DNA from 3 places in the Sutcliffiella sp. NC1 genome. Region 1 is predicted to be linked to each of the others. Evidence: riboswitches for the same ligand, from Rfam matches in the RefSeq annotation. Region 1 holds a riboswitch; each other region holds the start of a gene.
The links. Region 1 has a riboswitch for cyclic di-GMP ahead of O1A01_RS21455 (anti-repressor SinI family protein). Riboswitches for the same ligand answer to the same signal wherever they lie in the genome.
Positions count from the first base shown of each region.

Region 1 (6,500 bases):
GTTTTTCATAACGAACAAAGTGTTTTATACTTCGTATTGTAAGGTTCGTTAAAGAGAACAACGAACTTAAAAATTTTACCTTAGGGGTATAGGAGGAAAAAGAATGAGTTTAAAAAAGAAATTAGGTTTAGGGGTAGCTTCAGCAGCACTAGGTTTAGCACTAATTGGTGGAGGTACATATGCGTACTTTAGTGACACAGTAGCAACAACTAACACATTTGCATCGGGTACATTAGATTTATCCATTAATCCAGAGTATGTAATTCGTGCTGAAAACATTAAACCAGGAGATATTATGCCAAGAGCTTTTGAACTTTCAAATGACGGTACTTTAGATATCTCTAGAGTTGATATTCATACAGATTACACTGTTGAATATGGCGACAAGTATACAGGAGGAGACTTAGGTGAGCATATTCTCGTACATTTCATGACAAACGTAGATAAGAATGGTCTAGGTAATATCGTTGTAGGGCCAAACAATGTTATAACTACTACTACTTTAGCAGAACTAAAAGCTGCAGATGGTCTTCCTGATGCAGTAGCAAATGATCTATACGTAAATTTACCGTGGCTAGGTGAAGTAAATGGAGAAAGGGGCGGCCTTGCAGCTGGGGATTCAGATGACTTAATTGTTGTGTTTGAATTTGTAGATAATACTGAAGATCAAAATACATTCCAAGATGCTGAGTTGACTCTCTTCTGGAACTTCGAAGCTCACCAAACAGCTGGAACTATAAAATAAGAAACTAGATAGATTGGGGAAGGGTGGGGTTAGCTCACCTTTCACCATTTATTTTTTATCATAAATATATAAATCTAATTGTATATTCATGATAGAAAGTAAAAGCATTAAAGGAGGTTCTAACATTGAAATGAGGAGCTCTAGATTAAGGAAGTTTGGTAAAAAGAACAAAGGGTTTCTAATCATTTTACAATTAGCTGCTATTTATTATGTATCAATTATTTCACTATCATATTTAACAAATGGAACACTAGCCTATTACAGTGACACTTCACAAACAAACACTAGGATCACTACTGCTTCAGATTGGTACGACGGAAGTGATCTTATTTTTCCTAATAGAGGTACTCAAGTTGTACATAGTTGTCCTCCTGAAGAAATCGGTGTGGTAGTTAAAAATGATGGATTAGATATGTCTAAAGCGACAGAGTATGAGATTTATTACACTGAATTAAATGAAAATGGGAATCCACTAAAACATGGTGATAGAATTTTTTCAGGTTGGATTGAACCGATCCCTAAAGGGGGGACTGTCCTCTTAACTTATCAAGCTGAAAGTGAAGGATGGTACGTTTTCAAAGCTCTACAAAGACCTGGATTTGAAAAGGACTATATTAATAGAAAAGAAGTGTGGAGTGAAAAAGTGAAAGTCCAGTGTAAAAAACAGAAAGATATTAAGGGAGCAGCTGAAGAAGAAGAGAATGAAATAGATAAGTCATTAGAGGAAAAGGAAGAAATAGTAGAAGAACAACCGAATGAAGACATAAAAAATGAAGAGGAAGAAAATAAAGAAGAAAAAATGGATGAAGAATTAGAACCAGAGCCAGAAAAAGAAGAAAAAAGTGAAGAAATACCTCCAGAAGAAAGTGACGATGAAAAAACTGAAGAAGAGATATCTTCAGATCAACCTAAGAATCAGAGTATAGATGAAGAAAAGGAACATGAAGGAGATGAATCAAGTGAAGGATAAGCTTAAAAGCCTATTTAGTCTAAAAAATATAAAAAAATGGTTTAGTAGTTTAGTGACATTTACTTTATTTGCAACTTTAATTTTAATGGCTGTTCTCGTAATATCCTCCAAAGCTGCTGGAGGAGAACCACAAGTTTTAGGCTATCAATTAAAAACTGTTTTATCTGGTTCAATGGAGCCAGAAATAAAAACAGGATCCGTTATTGCGGTAAAGCCTGATGTAGATATGAAAGGCTTTGAAAAAGGGGATATTATTACATTTAAAGCAGATACAGAGAAATTAATTACTCATAGAATTACAGAAGTTGTTACTAGTGGAGAACATGTAATGTATCGAACTAAAGGCGATAGTAATAATGCAGAAGATTCCGCGCCTGTTTTGTCTGAAAATGTAGTTGCACAGTATACCGGCTTCACTATCCCATATGCTGGTTATTTTATCAACTTTGCGAATTCTAAAAATGGAAGCTTACTTTTAATGGTCCTTCCAGGTATATTACTCGTACTTTATGCTGGTTTAACAATTAAGAGTGCAATAAATGAGATCGAGAAAAATAGTAAACAACTAACTGTTCCAATTGAGGATACACCGCCAAAAGTTTAGTTAAGCCCTTAAGGGAAGGGAGAAACGGTATGAATGCTATAGTAAAACTTATCATGTATAGTGCTTTACTAATACTAATAATACAATCGGCTACTTCTTCTGTTCTTGCTGACTCTAATGAAAATGAAATAGATATAAGGACTTCACCCGAAAAAATACTTTTTGAATTAGATAACATGAAACCAGGAGATTGGGCAGAAAGAAGTTTAGTAGTAACAAATAGCGGTACGAAAGATTTTAAATATCTTTCGTCCGCAAGTTTAGTTTCAGGTTCTGAAAAATTTTATAATGCTCTTATTTTATCTATTTCAGATAAAAGTGGACAGATTTTTAATGGTAGTCTTGAAGATTTTAAAGCGTTAAATCCAAGAGAAATTGTATCAGGTGGAAAGGATGAATTGTTATTTAAAGTGGAGTTTCCATATGAAAAGGGAAATGAGTATCAAGGTTTAGCATCTATAGTAGAATTTAAGTTTTATGCAGAAGGTACACTTGGAGGAGTTAGCCCTGTGGATGGTGTAAAGTTACCTAAAACAGCTACAAACATTTTAGATATTATTTTAATTGGTGTCATTATTTTAACTATAGGTACATTTATATTAATAATAAGTAATAGAAAAAAACGAAAAATGCAATATAAATAAATTTTTAAAGTTATTTCTTTTAAAGGAGAGAAATTAAGGTGTACACCAAAACCTGCCCAACCTGCACGAAACCATCCTACTCCAGCTCAGAATTCTCCCGATGGATCTGTCCAACTTGTTCAACAGACTTAACTTCTCAAAAGGAATACGTAGCATTATGTCATCAACCAACTAAATACGAAAGAAAGAAACAGCTTACTCTTTATGTAAAGAGCTATAAAATCGACCGAGTCATATAATAAAGCGCCGATGCATTTTGCTATCGACGCTTTTATTTTTGGCTTGCTTTCCATTTATTAAATTCTAGCCATTCTTTGAATTCATCTTTTGATACACCTGAATTCATAGCTTCTTTTACTAGGTTAGCCCACTCTGAATCGATGGCTCCTTCGTCTACTTCTTCATGTAGAAGGCTGTTGACGGATACGCCTAAAACTGCTGAAACCTTTTCTAAAAACTGTACAGATGGGTTCGATTGTAAGTTACGTTCGATGGAACTTAAATAAGATTTAGCAACCCCTGCACGCTCTGCTAGTTCTGACATGGATAATTTCTTTTCTTCACGAATTTTTTTGATGCGCTCGCCGATCACAGTAGTCACCTTCTTTCTCTATCTCTAACTTTTTCTATTATATCATATATCGAAGGTGTTGTTTGATATTTCAAACAAAAATAAAACTATACGAACTAAAGAGAGGTGTTCGGATAGTTATGTAAAAACTCTCTAATTTCTTCCACGCTAATGCCGAATTCTAACGCAGATGATATTAGTTCAATCCACTCTTTATCTAGATTCTCAGTCATTTCTAGTACCCCATTCCCCATACTTTTTCCCTCCTAAAATACAATCAGTATCCCAGGCAGTCCAGCCATCATAGCAGATTTTTTTCTCTTTCTTTGTTTATCTCCCGTAGACCTGTTGACTTTGCGTCCTTATTTTTCAATAAGTTTGCCTTTGACTGAATCAATAGTCGCACTACTTTTTCTATATGTCCAAAGTTATTATAAAACAACCATATTAAAGATGTTGAAGATACATGTCGAAGTAGTAAAAAAGTGATAAATCTCTCTAAAGCTTGATATGATAACGATTAGAGGAATTAAATGTTAATTTTTTACTAAAAAGGAGAAAAATAATTTTATCCACTTTTGTCGAAATAGTCTGAAACTTAAAGTTAGGCAAATTGTTACCCACATAAAAATAAATAGGATTGCGAAGCTGTTACTTTTTTACTAGTAATTCGTTTAGCACCATATTTCATGCGTAACAAAACGTTTTATGGTAATATATTCTTTTTGGATAGGATAAATTTTTACTTATAAATGGTTGAGCATACTATACATAATAATAAAGAGTGAGGGATGTCCCAATGAAAGTGAAGTTACCAGAACCGTTCACGTTTGAAGGCGGGGAACGAGCGGTTTTACTATTACACGGATTTACAGGAAATTCAGCCGATGTTCGCATGTTAGGCCGATTTTTAGAAACAAGAGGTTATACATGTCATGCACCACAATATAAAGGACATGGTGTTCCGCCAGAAGAACTTGTTCATACAGGCCCGGAAGATTGGTGGCAAGATGTAATGGAAGCTTATCAGTTTTTAAAAGATAAGGGTCATGAGCAAATTGCAGCTGTTGGTTTGTCTCTTGGAGGCGTATTTTCTCTTAAATTAGGTTACACTGTACCTATTAAGGGTATTGTCCCAATGTGCGCACCAATGTATATAAAAAGTGAAGAAGTAATGTATGAAGGTGTTTTAGCGTATGCTCGTGAATGGAAGCGAAGAGAAGGAAAAACACCAGAACAGATTGAACAAGAAATGAAGGCTTTTGCTCCGATGAATACGTTAAAAGAGCTACAAGCATTAATCGCTGACGTTCGTGACAATGTCGATATGATTTACTCGCCAACATTTGTAGTTCAAGCACGCCACGATAAAATGATTAATACAGACAGTGCGAACATTATTTACAATGCAGTGGAGGCAGACAATAAGAAAATAAAATGGTATGAAGAATCAGGTCATGTCATTACGCTAGATAAAGAGCGTGAACAACTACATGAAGATGTTTATGAATTTTTAGAGTCATTAGATTGGTAAGGTGTATTAGACAATTAAAAGGAGGGATGGGAAATGGAAGAAATGATTCAAGAACATATAGAGCGGCTTCTTTCCTATATGAAAGAAGAGGCCTATAAGCCGTTAACTACGGGTGAGTTAGAAAGTGCATTCGGAATAGAAGATTCAGAGGAATTTAAAACGTTTGTCAAAGCGTTAGTGCAAATGGAAGAACAGGGGTTAGTTGTTCGTACGAGAAGTAATCGTTACGGGTTACCAGAAAAAATGAACCTTGTTCGTGGTAAAGTAGTTGGCCATTCAAAAGGGTTCGCTTTCGTTGTACCGGAAGAAGCTGATTTAGAGGATGTGTTTATTCCACCGACAGAGCTAAATAATGCGATGCACGGAGATATCGTTCTCGTACGAGTGAACAAGCGTGCAGAAGGTGGTTCTCGACAAGAAGGAACCGTTATTCGGATTGTAGAACGTAGTGTGAAGCAAATAGTCGGTACATATACAGAAAGCAAAAATTTCGGTTTCGTTATTCCTGATGATAAAAAGGTAACGAGTGATATTTTTATACCGAAGGAAGCAACAGGTGGAGCGGTAGAAGGTCATAAAGTTGTCGTGAAAATTACAACGTATCCAGAAGGACGTTTAAGTGCGGAAGGAGAAGTAGTTGAAATACTTGGGCATAAAAATGATCCTGGTGTTGATATTCTCTCCGTTATTCATAAGCACGGATTACCTGGTGATTTTCCGAAAGAAGCGCTGGACCAAGCGATTGCTGTACCAGACGAAATTAGCGAAGAAGATATGAAAGGCCGCCGCGATCTTCGTGACGAAGTGATCGTTACGATTGACGGTGCTGATGCGAAAGATTTAGATGATGCTGTAACGGTAATGCAATTAGATAACGGAAATTATAAATTAGGTGTACACATTGCCGATGTTTCTTATTACGTAACAGAAGATTCCCCTATTGATAAAGAAGCGTTAGACCGTGGTACAAGTGTTTATTTAGTAGACCGAGTTATTCCGATGATACCGCATCGCTTATCCAATGGTATTTGTTCTTTAAATCCAAAAGTAAATCGCTTAACGTTATCATGTGAAATGGAAATAAACCCTTCAGGTGAAGTAGTTAAGCATGAAATTTTCCAAAGTGTGATAAAAACAACGGAACGAATGACGTATACAGATGTGAACAAAATTCTCGTTGATAAAGACGAAGAAACACGTTCTCGTTACGAAAGTTTAGTGCCGATGTTTGAAGAAATGGAAAGACTAGCTGAAATTCTTCGTACTAAACGGATGACACGTGGTGCAATCGATTTTGACTTTAAAGAAGCGAAAGTTCTAGTCGATAAGGAAGGAAACCCAACTGATGTCGTGCTCCGTGAGCGTTCAGTTGCGGAGCGTTTAATTGAGGAGTTCATGCTAGCAGCGAACGAAACGATTGCTGAGCATTTCC
Region 1 is NZ_CP115153.1:4,106,947-4,113,446, reverse strand. Features, by position in the region: gene O1A01_RS21480 (TasA family protein) at 104-745, shown strand; gene tapA (amyloid fiber anchoring/assembly protein TapA) at 876-1,715, shown strand; gene sipW (signal peptidase I SipW) at 1,696-2,319, shown strand; gene O1A01_RS21465 (LPXTG cell wall anchor domain-containing protein) at 2,349-2,963, shown strand; gene O1A01_RS21460 (helix-turn-helix domain-containing protein) at 3,235-3,555, opposite strand; gene O1A01_RS21455 (anti-repressor SinI family protein) at 3,651-3,788, opposite strand; cyclic di-GMP riboswitch class I at 3,820-3,927, opposite strand; gene O1A01_RS21450 (alpha/beta hydrolase) at 4,334-5,068, shown strand; gene rnr (ribonuclease R) at 5,102-6,500, shown strand, end outside.

Region 2 (6,500 bases), 1.7 Mb from region 1:
TAATTGGGCAGCAACTGTACTTCCAAGTGGAAAAGAGGCAGCAACGCCATTTGCTGGAACAAACGTATCTATTTTCGCTAGTGCTTCTGATGAAGAAAAGAAAGCAGCATTTGAGTACATGAAATTTTTAATTAATACAGAAAACACAACATATTGGGCAATGCAATCTGGTTACTTACCAGTACGTTACTCGGCTTTAGAAAGTAGTGAATGGAAGCAATATACAGACGAAAATCCGGAATATGGCGTAGGAGAACAGCAATTTGATGCAGGCTTCTTCGACCCACGTATTGTCGGTGCTTATGGATTGAAAAATTCTGTTGCAAAAGAAATCGACAGAGTGTTCCTAGGTGAACTAACAGTGGAAGAAGGATTAGAAGCTGCGGAAAAAGCAGCGGATCGCGAGTTAGGAAACTAATAAAAACATATAATAGAAGGTGTCCCAATGATAAGTGGGACACCCTCTTTTTTCGAATACAATTACATAAAAGAAAAGGATGTCGAAGAATGAGTAAAACGTTGATTCAATTTTTTGGTGGATTAAAAACAATTGGCGGTACCATTATTCAATTACAATACGGGCAATCGCGTGTTATTTTTGACTTTGGATTAACGTTTGACCCGAGGACAGCTATTTTTGACGGACAAGTGAAGGTGCGTAATAGTGCGATAGTTCGAGACTACTTAAAGCTACGTATGATACCGAAAATTGAAGGAATATACAATAAGAAGCACTTAGCGAGTGATAATGTTATTTCAGCGGAAGAATATGAGGGAAAAACAGCTGTTTTAATATCTCATTTGCATTTAGATCATATGGGAGCTATCGGATGTATTGATCCTTCTATTCCAGTTTATATGACGGAACAATCTCGAAATCTATATAATCAGTTACAATTAATCGGGGAAGGTGTACCTGGTGTAAGGTCGTACCAATCTTGTGAGTACGATCAATCTTTTCATATAGGAGAAATAAAAGTAACACCTCTTTCTGTTGATCATGATGTTATCGGGGCGTGCGCATTTCATCTAGAAACTCCTGATGCAAAAATTATTTATACAGGTGATTTTAGATTGCACGGCTCTTCACCAGAGGTGATGGAGGAGTTTTTACAAAAGGCAAAAGAATTAAGGTATGATGCAGTTATTATCGAAGGAACAACATTAAAAAGTGAAGAGGAATTAGCGGAACATCTTTTAGTCAGTAACAATGAATTGCCAGATAAACTCCTTACGGAAACGAAGCTACAAATTAATGTTGCACAAATGTTAAAAGAGTCAGAGGGTATTGGTATTTTTAATATTTACCATCGAAATATGGAACGCATTAACGGTATGTGTAAAGCAGGAGAAGAGGCTAAAAGAAAAGTGGTTCTAGAAATAAAAACAGCGCAACTTGCTCATACTTTTTTACCACAATGTCACTTTTACATATTCGAATCAGAAGAGCTAAAAACTATGATAAGAGAAAACAAGCTGCTCGATTGGCAAAAACTATTGTTGGAAAAATATCCACTCATAAATAAAGAAAAAATTAATGAGAATCCAAGCAGATATTTCGTTCAAAACAGTTATGAGAATATAATAGAATTATTTGATCTACACGTTGAAAATGGAGTATACATCCACTCCAACGGCGTTCCTTTAGGTGATTATGACCCGGCATTCCATAATCTAGAGAAAATATTATCACTACTTTCTTTAGAAAGAGTAGAAGTAAGTTCAGGAGGGCATGCGTTACCTCAGCATTTAAAGTATATTGTTGATGAACTTGACCCAAAAGTACTCATACCCCTTCATAGCTTTTATCCTGAAAGATTGAAACCAAAGAATGGGCAACAGCTCTTACCGGCTTATGGGGAAGTATACGAAATAGGTGATATAGTTAATAAGTAACGGTAAAGATGCTTATTTTAGTTCTAAAGACTTATAAACATATTTGTCAACATGCCGATTATACTTATGTTATACTTAATGGTGCAAAAAAGAAGATACCTACGATAATGGCAAATCCATTGAAAAGTGGAGACGCAAAGCTACGGGCCTAAGGAGATACCTCTAAGGTCGCCGGGTTACCGAACAGGCTGGATATACTTATTTTTGATCTGCTAATCATCAATGTCCACCTTATTTAGGTGGGCATTTTTTTATGATTTTATATCAAGGAGTATCCGTAGTATTTTAATAGAATGGTATCTATCGCTGTTTAATGTTTTAAAGGAAGAAGGTAAAGTAATTGACACAACAAGAGCATTGGAAAACAAAAATTGGTTTTATTTGGGCCGCTGCTGGCTCAGCAATTGGTTTAGGGGCAATTTGGAAGTTCCCTTATGTAGCGGGTACTGGTGGAGGAGGAGCATTTCTACTAGTCTTTTTATTATTTACGTTATTTCTAGGATTGCCACTTTTAGTCGGAGAATTTGTAATTGGTCGTAAAGCTCAAAGTGATGCAGTTTCGACTTATACGAAGCTTGCCCCAAATTCAAAATGGAATGTGATCGGAAAACTAGGTGTGTTCACTAGCTTTTTACTATTGTCCTTTTATAGTGTTGTTGGGGGCTGGATCATTCTATACATAATAGAAGTTTTCGCAGGCGGTTTGAACGGTCTATCTCAAGCTGAATACGGACCACTTTTTGGTCAAGTAATTTCTAAGCCGTTTTGGACTCTATTAGGCCAACTATTATTTATGTTTATTACGATACTTGTTGTATCACAAGGTGTTCAAAAAGGAATTGAAAAGGCTAGTAAAATAATGATGCCAGCCTTACTCGTATTATTTATCGTCATCGTCTTTCGCTCCCTTAGTTTAGATGGAGCGTTGGAAGGTGTGAAATTTTTACTGATTCCTGATTTTTCTAAACTAACGTCAGAAAGTATTTTATTCGCACTTGGCCAGGCGTTTTTTACCCTTTCTTTAGGGGTATCCGTCATGGTGACATATGCTTCTTATTTACCTAAAACACAAAATATTCCGTTTTCAGCATTATCTATCGTTATCATTAATATTGTGATTGCTCTTTTAGCGGGACTAGCTATTTTTCCAGGTGTATTTTCGTTCGGATTGGAACCAGATGCAGGACCGGTTTTAATTTTTGCTGTATTACCGGCGGTGTTTTCACAGTTACCGTTAGGAATGTTTTTCTTTCTTGCCTTTTTAGTTTTATTTTTATTTGCTGCCTTAACATCGGCATTTTCTATGATTGAAATTATTGTGGCTGCTTTTACGAAAAAAGATAATAGCAAAAGGAAAAAAACAACATGGCTTGTTGGAATACTTATTTTTATCGTTGGTATTCCTTCCTGTTTATCGTATGGAGTGATGGCAGATGTAACTATTTTTGATAAAACATTTTTTGATCTGTTCGACTTTACCGTTAGTAACATATTAATGCCGTTAGGAGCGTTACTCCTAGCAATTTTTATTCCATTAAAAGTATCGAAAAGTGAATTGATGGATGAATTGCGAGCAGGATCTAATATAAGAGCTAGTATTTTTAACGTTTGGTATTATTTATTGAAATATTTTACACCTGTTGCCATTATTATTGTGTTCTTAGATGTTATTGGTGTATTAAAGTGGTTCTTTTAAATAAATGGGGGTAAAAAATATGACAACAATGAGTGAACTTCAACAGTTGTTTCCAAGTGTGGACGGAAACGAGAAACAGAGAGAGGAATTAGGAAACTATGTTCAAACGATTCTATCAAAAATAGATGAACTAAAAGATCCTTCTAAGTTAACACTAGGTGAAATGCCGGTTTACAGTGAGGATTATTATAATCGTCTTATGGAACATTCATCGGTACCGAGTGCGGGCTTATCAATGGAAAATACGATTGACGAGCTGTTAGAGCTTGTTAAAGGACATCGTTTTGTAAATAGTAGTTATGTAGCGAATGCTGCACCACTTCCAAACATCGCTAGTATTATTGGAAATTTAGTAATGGTTCTAACGAACGGTAATAGCTTATGGGATGTCGAAGGTCCAGCAGCAGCTAGTGCAGAAGTGAAGATTACGAGTATGTTATCTAAAGTAGTTGGTTACGACTCGAACGAAAGTGCTGGCTATACGACGTGGGGGGGCCAAGGTGCGGTATTCAACTCATTACGACTTGCCATAACTAGGCGCTTTCCACAGTCCAATAAAATAGGGGTACCGAACAATTTATATTGTTTCTGTTCAGAGTTATCTCACTATAGTCTCTATAAGTCTGTCGAGGCAACAGGTATCGGCATTAATAATATGATTCGTGTAAAAGTTAATGATGACCATTCGATGAATTTGGATGACTTGAAGGAGAAAATGGAAGAAATCATTCAATTCGGTGGAATACCTTTATATGTGTTAGCAACGATGGGGACGACAGATACGTTTGGCATTGATAACATCGAAGGGATAAAAGAAATTACGACACAGTTGGAAAAAGAATACGATCTTCAGCCAATTTATATTCATGCGGATACGGCGATGGGGGGAATGTATACGTTCTTCAACCAATATTCATTTGAGTCAAATCCGCTAAATTTACATAGTGATGTTTTACATGTGTTACAAAACTATCATACGAAGTTTAGTAAAGTTTATTTAGCAGACAGCATGGTATTTGATTTTCATAAACTAGGTCAAACTCCTTACATCACGAGTCTTTTCTTAATAAAAGATAAAAATAATTTACAATATGTAGATTTAGATGCATCAGAAACCCCTTACGTTGGCAATCGAGGTTACGGAAGTTATCATACAAGTTATACGCTAGAATGTTCTCGAATGGGTAGTGCTATCTCCATATACGCTTCCTTATTAGCGCTCGGAATGGAAGGGTATCAACGTTTATTAGCTAATTATATTGAAGTAAATTTACGGTTTAGAAAAACTCTTAAATTAGCATTTAACAATGTTGAAATAACAAATGAAGTATCACCAATTACGACATTCCGATTCTATCCTACTAATAGCCGCTGGAAGGAAGAGTTGAACGGTATGTTAACTTTGGAAGAAATTAATGAAATTAATCATTATAATGAAGAGTTTGCTGAACTAACAGGCATAGCTAGGGAGCATGTTTTCTTCGGAAATACGAAAAAGCAACGTCAAGTAGTCGCGGCTAATTCTAATAAAAATGTTTCTATTTATGCTCATAAGTTTTTTAGTATCTCCCCTTATACAACAGTAGAGGAAGTGGAGCGTTATATCGCATTCCTTCAGGAGCATATGAACATACACGAAAAATCGTACGAGTTATTATACGTATAAAAAAGGAGTAAAGCATCTTGACTAAACTTAAAAAACTATCTTTTGCGACAAAGTCTATACTAATTACAACGTTGTTATTATTGCTTGTTGGTACAGTATTAATGGTAAGCAGTATCCAAATTCAACGAAATGTGTTAGTAGCCGAATTAGAGAAGCAAACAGAGGCGCTAGCAACTCGTTGGGCGGATGAAATTGAAACTACTATTGTTCAAGCGGCATCTCAAGCTTCTAGTTATGAAGATCCAGCGCAACAAGAGTTAACTTCATTATTTGATTACATCTCATCAACTAATCCAAATGTTGCACAAGCATATATTTTCAGTACAGAGCTAGTCGATGGTAATTCTTCCAAAATTATTGCAATCCCCTCGCACTTAATAGAGGCGTTAAAAGAATTTAATATAGGGGCTGGCGATATATACGAACATCCAGCAGTTGTCGTTCAATCGATAAAAGAATTAAATGAAACAAATCGTATTACGTTTTCCCCAGTGTACGAGGATGAATTAGGTACTTGGGTTACTGTTCTTTATCCAATAAGTAACCAATCAGGGGATTCGTTTGCTTTTTTCGCCATTGATGTAGATGCGAGTATGGTAAAGGATGGTACAAGTGAATTTATTTTTAAATCTCTCATTATCCTAATACCAGCAATTATCGTTATTATCGTTGTACAAATTATCGGAATTCGTATGCTATTTAAACCGTTACGCCATCTTATGGATGGAATTAACGAGATGAAAAATGGCAACTTGAACATTGACTTGCCAACGAGAGCCGATGATTTAGGAGAAATGAACGAAGCGTTTAATGAAATGGCACTACAGTTAAAAACGATGATGAATAAAATTGGGGAAACGTCCAATACGGTATTACACTCTTCTGAATTAGTTAAAAAAGTTAGTGAACAATCAATTGATACTTCTACGGTTGTAAGTGAAAACATTAATAAAATGACAGCCGGTGTTCAATCGCAAGAAAAGTCTGTAATGGAATCGGCGGGAGCGATGGGACAAATTGCTTCTGAAATTGAAGCAATCGCGAACTCCTCTCAAGATATATCATTATTATCGAAAGATATGGAAAGATACGCTCATGACGGCTTAACGTCTATTCAAAGTGTCGTGGAGCAAATGCGAACGATTAATAACACTGTAAAAGAATCTAGCGACGTTATTAATACATTGAAAGTACGTTCCGATGAAATTAGTAGTATTTTAGAGGTAATAACTAGTATTTCAG
Region 2 is NZ_CP115153.1:847,379-853,878, forward strand. Features, by position in the region: gene O1A01_RS04235 (ABC transporter substrate-binding protein) at 1-418, shown strand, start outside; gene O1A01_RS04240 (MBL fold metallo-hydrolase) at 508-1,896, shown strand; cyclic di-GMP riboswitch class I at 1,996-2,080, shown strand; gene O1A01_RS04245 (sodium-dependent transporter) at 2,237-3,592, shown strand; gene O1A01_RS04250 (pyridoxal phosphate-dependent decarboxylase family protein) at 3,621-5,258, shown strand; gene O1A01_RS04255 (methyl-accepting chemotaxis protein) at 5,276-6,500, shown strand, end outside.
Region 2: it holds a riboswitch for cyclic di-GMP, as region 1 does, so the genes downstream of both, O1A01_RS04245 (sodium-dependent transporter) here and O1A01_RS21455 (anti-repressor SinI family protein) in region 1, are expected to answer to the same signal.

Region 3 (6,500 bases), 2.2 Mb from region 1:
TCTTGATTCATTCCTTCAAAAATATAATTATCAACTTTATGTTTAGGAGTATTTAGAAAATTCCTTATCTTATTCCCAGTTAAGCTATCCTCTATTAGGCTATTATGAAGTCTTATTTCATTTATTTTACAAGAATAAACATAAGACTTTGCTCGTAAATCAGTGTTTGTTTCTAATATGTATCTAAGATAGACATAATTTTCAAAAACAGTTCTTAAAATTATATCCAGAGAATCATAATGCTTTTTTTCAATCAGCACTATAAGTGTTTTCGTATGATTAATTAGGTTTTCCAGTAACCCCAAAATTGATGCATCTGCATAACCAAATTCCACAGTTCCTGATTTTTGAAAATAACCATTAACAACATTATCAAAAACTTTATCCGCTTCACTTTGAATTTTTTTCAGTCGTCTCAACCTCTCCCACGCTCCTCAACACACTTAAAGTTATACAACAAACTCCTATTTAATTTTCACTTTAATATCTCTTCTATCCTTGTCTCTTAGGGATTCTTCCATTTCTTCTTTTATACATTCATTAACTAATTTTAATAACAATTTAAATTTATCCATTTCCTTGCTTATTGAAGCCATGAAAAATAACAATAGGATCCAGACAATACCAACAATGCACAAGTACAAATAAAACTTTAAATCTCCAATACTACTGATATTAACAAGCCCAACTAACGATGAGGTAATTAGTGCAATCAATATTGTTTGAATAGACGAATTTAAAGTAACTAATTTGGGACTTTCCACTTTCACTTCTAAATATAATTGTAATGATTTTAGTCTATCAATAGTATGATATTCTTTTCTTATCTCTTTTTTTATTCTCTCAAAATTATTATGGATTGTATTCTTATCAAAGTCTTTTATATTCTTTAAATTTCCGAATAACCCAATCCAATTCAACTCACCCATCCATTTGAATAAATTATAATTTTCCATTACTCTCTTTTCATACCTTCTAAACAAGTAAGATAATAGACGGTCAAGTACCTTTTCTAACAAAAAAACAATTAGGTTAGGCACAACAATCATAATACCTAAAACGATTACTATATAACGATAGTAAATACCAGTATTAATCCAGTGATAAATTAAAGTACCAGAAATAAGAAATATATAGAAATTAGTCACTACATAAATAAAAACCCTCAAAATTCTTCCCCCTCATCAAACTTGACCCGCTTAACCTTCCCCTGGTGGGTTATTATCTTTGTCTCTCCATGCACGGGTAAATTTGTTATCTTCGCCTTACCATCGCAAACTACAATGGCGAAACTTCCTTTTAGTTCCATTATATCAACTTCTAGTTTGTTTGTACTACGGTTAATCTCAATGTTTTCCAGTCTCATGATTACAACCTCCAATAATAAAATAAAGAGCACCAAACAAACGCTAATGCGCTCATTTAGTGCCCTCGGTTTTTCCGTTAGGCAAAAAATATCTATTCTTGTAATAAAAAGGCTATAAATAACTAGTTTTGTCGAATACCTATCGTTATCCTAGGAGTTATGCAATAATACTTTTGAACTATTCCCACCATTACTTTTGTATATTTTAAGGAGTATAATTATTATGCAAAATAGCGATAATTTAAACGATTTAATGAAAAAAATATATTACGTAAGAAAGAATATGTTAACCTTAGCATCACAATTCGGTTTGGGTGACAACAGAACCATTTCATGTAGTCAAGAACTTGATAAATTAATAATTAAATATCAGAAGCAAAGAGTGAGCTAGTAATAAATCAAATCTTTCTCTTGTTTGTCGTTTCTAAACGATCAACCTTCCCGCCAAGTACAATAACAGATATTTCACCATATTCAGGTAGGTCATGCTCTATTAATCTACCGTCTTTTATCACATACATTTTTTTATTATTTGTTAGATCTATTTCTGCCTTTAATTTTCCGTTCACCAGGACCCCTCCTAATGTTATAATTGAGTTGGTTGGGTCAGGAGAAATCCTGGCTTTTTTATTTTGGTACTGTAGGTTCGTTAGCTTCTATTATTGCTACCAGTTTTATTAAATCCTCTTTAAGTTGTGCTGGATGCTCTTCATAATGCCCATCTTCTTTGTTTAGTATCATATTGATTACCTTGACTTTAATTTCTGTTAATTCTAATTTGTTAACCCAATCCATGTTTATCACCTCGTTTACAGTTTGGTGAGTAATGGATTTATTTATGCTCTTCTCTTTTTTCGATTCCCAGCATGCCTTATTCTGGTTCTTTCACTGTAGGAATTCAAATCAGAGTATGACGTCCCCTTTGGTCTTTCGGTTGGCTTAATTGGATGCTTTTTTATATATTCAAGTCGTTGTTCTTCTGTCATATACCAAACCTTAACCTTGCCAATCACTTAGTATTACTCCTTCACCTTTTTCTAGAACTGCGCATTAATTAATTTTTTTTGCTCCTACTTAATCTGTATTTATATTCCGATATTGGAAATAATTCAATTGTAGGAGGTTATAAAATGTTTGAACAATTACAAGAGCTTAACAAGCAAGCAAATAGAATTGAAACAGAATACTGGGTAAACCACGATTTATTCTCATGACAGTGGTGGTTTATAGTAATAATAAATTTGTTATTTTTAGTTTTATTAATACTTTTCATGGATAAGCAAAGAATTCAAATTATCACCATTGCTTTCCTATTCTCATTTATCTTGGTTGGAATAGTAAACGAACTTGGAAGCTTTTATGGATGGTGGAGTTATCCACACCAATTCATCACGGCTCTAAAAACAATGAATGCAGTAGATTTTTTGACTGTACCTGTAATAATTACTTTGTTTTATCAGACATTTGGAAAGTGGAAAATTTATTTGATAACAACAACTGTATTTTTTTAAATTCTATCTTTTGTAGGAATACCGATATTCGTTTATTTTGACTTCTACAAACTCCATAACTGGAATTACTTTTACTCTTTTCTTACTTTACTACTGGTTTCAATACTAGTTAAATTATTTACTAATTTTTTAATTACGAAATCAAAATCTCAATAAATGTCCATCTTTTTCGGTGGTCTTTTTATGTCGTAATTTTTGTCTAAGGTTTCTCAAATCACTTAATCCCTTATAACCAATGAATATTATTTCTACATTTTTCTACATATTTCTACATTTATGTCGATAGATTATTAAGGGCAAATTTTACGAAAGTAAAAGACGCAAAGCTACGGGCCTAAAACAATTACTTGTCATGGTGGCCGAGTTGCCAGGATTTCATGTCCTGTATTTTATTTACCTTTTCTAATTTGCCTAATTTAGTAAAGGTGGTACTTATGAAGAAAGTTCTTATAGTTGATGACTCCAAATTTATGCGCAAATTACTTAAAAGGCTAGTCGAAAAAGGTGATTATCAAGTAATTGCTGAAGCTTCTAACGGTCAGGAAGCTATTGAAAAGCTTCAAGAATTTAGTCCTGATATTACTTTGTTGGATATTACTTTACCTTGTATGAGTGGACTAGAAATTCTAAAAAAGATAAAAGAACAAGATCCAAATTCTAAAGTCGTTATTTGCTCTTCACTAAGCTACGAATCACTTGTTGATGAATCAAAAGGTCTTGGTGCGAATGCTTTTATAGTGAAACCAAATTTTGATGATTTATTATCAACAATTGATCAGATTAGCTCTTAATTTCGAGAGAGCGCACACTCTCTCGAATCATATCTTTAGACCAAAATCAGCTTTTATCAAGTTGCCCTGAACTTCGTAAGATAGGTCTCTATCTTTAACACTAGTAAGCAATTTTTCTACCTTTTTATCAGTTTCAAATTTCTCCGCGCATCCTTTAGCAAGTGCTGTTATTTCAGTAACACTCATACCTTCGCGTAATAGTCCTCCAACCGCTAACGCCATATATTGTTCAGCTTTTAACTCCGCTTTTATCTTCACCAGCCAACCAACTCCTTTGGTAAGCGTTCCGTTAGTTCCATGAACCACTCTTGGTCGTTCATAGCAAGTGCTATATCGATTAGAACGTGTAAATCGACTTCTTCCAGTGAAGGTTCTGCTTTGGAGAGGTTTTCTATATCAACCCATTCCACTCTTCTAATTCTTGATCCATTTCCATGCTTTAGAAAAACGACCTTTGCAATATTTTCATCTTCCTTAACAATTGAAACAAAACCTACTGAACCCTTAGCTTTTGGATTATAACCAAAGCTAATATGTGAAAGTTCTACCCAATCACCTTTTTGAAATTGACCGTCTTCCAGTTTGATAGTCTCGGTGTTCATTACGATTCCCTCCCCATTTTAGGAAAATCATTTTCCCAACGTCTTTTCCATTCTTGCAACGCCTCTTCGTTTCCGTTTTGGCATAGTTTGACTAACTCTATCAGTGATACTTTTTCTAAGCTCATTGAAACTCTCCGATTCTACTAATTCTTCTCGTAACACTTGCTTCTGCCATTCTAGTTGTGAGTTGTTATCCTGAGACATGTACTCACTTCCTTTCAAAATAGGCTTAGTTGTTCATATTCCGTTGGCTCTGGTTCCACAAACATTTCTTCAAGATCAACTTCTTTTATGCTTAAAACCTCATAGGAAGAATCATCTAAGGTAACTTCTTCAAAGTTTGAAAACCAATCCAATGGGAAACAACCTCTTAATCTACTAAGCTCTGAATCCTTGTAAAAATTAGCATGTGTTCCTTTTACCTTGAGGAAATATTCCCCTAGCTCCACTCCTTTGTAACCCTGCTCACGATACACTAGCTGTGCTTTATAGAGCTTTTCTTTATGTAGTTCGTGATTAGCAACAATTTCAAACCGTTCAGCATGGTAACAACCTCTGTGAGCATCTTTATTAGGGAAACTTGATACGTAATAATGTTCAGGGCCATTCGGAAAGAGGTAATACCTCTCTCCATCCTTCAAGAGCTCCGAACTATCCGCCTTTACGCAAACACCCTGTAGCATACCAATACCTTCTTTCTTGCCTTATTTTCGGTATCTCCGAGCCACCTAGCTTTTTGCAATCAGTACCGAAACGACTCGAGCAGTGATTATAAAGTGAGCATCTGTTCATACATGTCATTATCCTGTCCTCTTTTTTCATCCAATCAGTTCGAATATCTGATATGATTACATTCATGTTCCTTTCAACTCCTGGACAGTAATATCAATTCCGGGAATTTCACCGTATAGTTTGATTGCAGTCACTTTTGATACCTGATTGTCATCATGCCAAGCAAGTTTGTTTAGTGCATCGAAAACACCTTTTACTAAATTGTCTGCATCAGGCTTCTTGATGTGATATTCCCCTAATGCTGCAGCCTGCCTCTTCTTGCTCCAACTTTTCGGTATTGGCATCGTAAACCATATTTCTACTGCTATTGGACCATCCAGTAGTGTTTTCTCCTTCAACTGCTGTTTGGCATTCCACTGGATAAAGCTTTTGTAAGCTAGATACCTTTGGGCATTGGGTTTAACAAACTTTCCTCTTCCCGTCATTCTTACGGCTCCCATTGGCTCAATAGGAATTGATAGTTTAATAGCCATTGTCCTGTCTCTCATGATTCATTTTGTTTTTGGCGAAGTATGCTTCCTCAATCTGTTCGAATGTAAAGCCAAATTGAATCATTCCGATTGCAATAAAGAGAAACCATGCTGTTCTAAAACAAAACTCATGTTTCGAATATGTTAGAAAGAAGTTAGGTTCGTTTTTATCATGTGACATTTTGGCGATGAAGGACTTGAGTTCTAAATAAACACCATTAATACCCCCATCAAAGCCTTTTTCCTCAAGTTCGAGTATTGCTTCCTCGTGAAGATATAAATGTTCTTTCCATCCTTTTTGATTTGCGATTGATAAAAAGAAATGTACTGCATCGACATATTCTTCAAGGAGTGGGTTATGAAAATGAACTCCACACCCGTCACAATCCTCACATTGTCCAACTATTTTTTTATTTTCTATGAAGATTGGTTCAACTTTACACGAATCACATACATCCCTTTCATTCGGAAACCATGTTCTTGGCTCTTGATCATCGCTCCAAACCTTAAACCAGCAACCCTCGTTTGCAAATTCAGAAATCTCTACATCCAATGCAACTAATGTATTTCGGAATCTCTCTTCATCAGTCCACACGATTCCTCTTTCAGCTATAATGCGATTATCTAGCTGCTCTTGTGTTGCTAACATTTTTTCTAGACTCATAGTTTCCAACCTTTCGTGGTTTATTTAATAACTAGTACCGTCTCCTCAACGAAGGAAAGTTGCCCTTCAGGAGGCTCGTTTTCGCGTTCCTTAGCCTTCTTTTCGCAAACAGGACCAATACCCCTCTCAATGCTCTTTTGACTTTTCAGTGGTCTATTACACACTGGACAGTTCATTTATTTTCCCTCCCTTGTCATTTCTTTTCCGAATCTGCATTTAACGTTTATATGAATTTGCTCTAACTCTGATAGATTTAATTCATAGAGTTGCTTTCCAACAGGTGTTTTAAAATAACCGTATCTCA
Region 3 is NZ_CP115153.1:1,399,420-1,405,919, reverse strand. Features, by position in the region: gene O1A01_RS07310 (DUF5677 domain-containing protein) at 1-419, opposite strand, end outside; gene O1A01_RS07305 (hypothetical protein) at 465-1,169, opposite strand; gene O1A01_RS07300 (XtrA/YqaO family protein) at 1,166-1,366, opposite strand; gene O1A01_RS25340 (aspartyl-phosphate phosphatase Spo0E family protein) at 1,590-1,757, shown strand; gene O1A01_RS07290 (DUF3954 domain-containing protein) at 1,765-1,935, opposite strand; gene O1A01_RS07285 (hypothetical protein) at 1,994-2,161, opposite strand; gene O1A01_RS07280 (hypothetical protein) at 2,203-2,379, opposite strand; cyclic di-GMP riboswitch class I at 3,163-3,249, shown strand; gene O1A01_RS07275 (response regulator) at 3,312-3,668, shown strand; gene O1A01_RS07270 (hypothetical protein) at 3,696-3,926, opposite strand; gene O1A01_RS07265 (IDEAL domain-containing protein) at 3,923-4,270, opposite strand; gene O1A01_RS07260 (hypothetical protein) at 4,298-4,474, opposite strand; gene O1A01_RS07255 (hypothetical protein) at 4,489-4,953, opposite strand; gene O1A01_RS07250 (RusA family crossover junction endodeoxyribonuclease) at 5,125-5,535, opposite strand; gene O1A01_RS07245 (dUTP diphosphatase) at 5,525-6,196, opposite strand; gene O1A01_RS07240 (DUF6011 domain-containing protein) at 6,217-6,372, opposite strand; gene fbpA (Fur-regulated basic protein FbpA) at 6,373-6,500, opposite strand, start outside.
Region 3: it holds a riboswitch for cyclic di-GMP, as region 1 does, so the genes downstream of both, O1A01_RS07275 (response regulator) here and O1A01_RS21455 (anti-repressor SinI family protein) in region 1, are expected to answer to the same signal.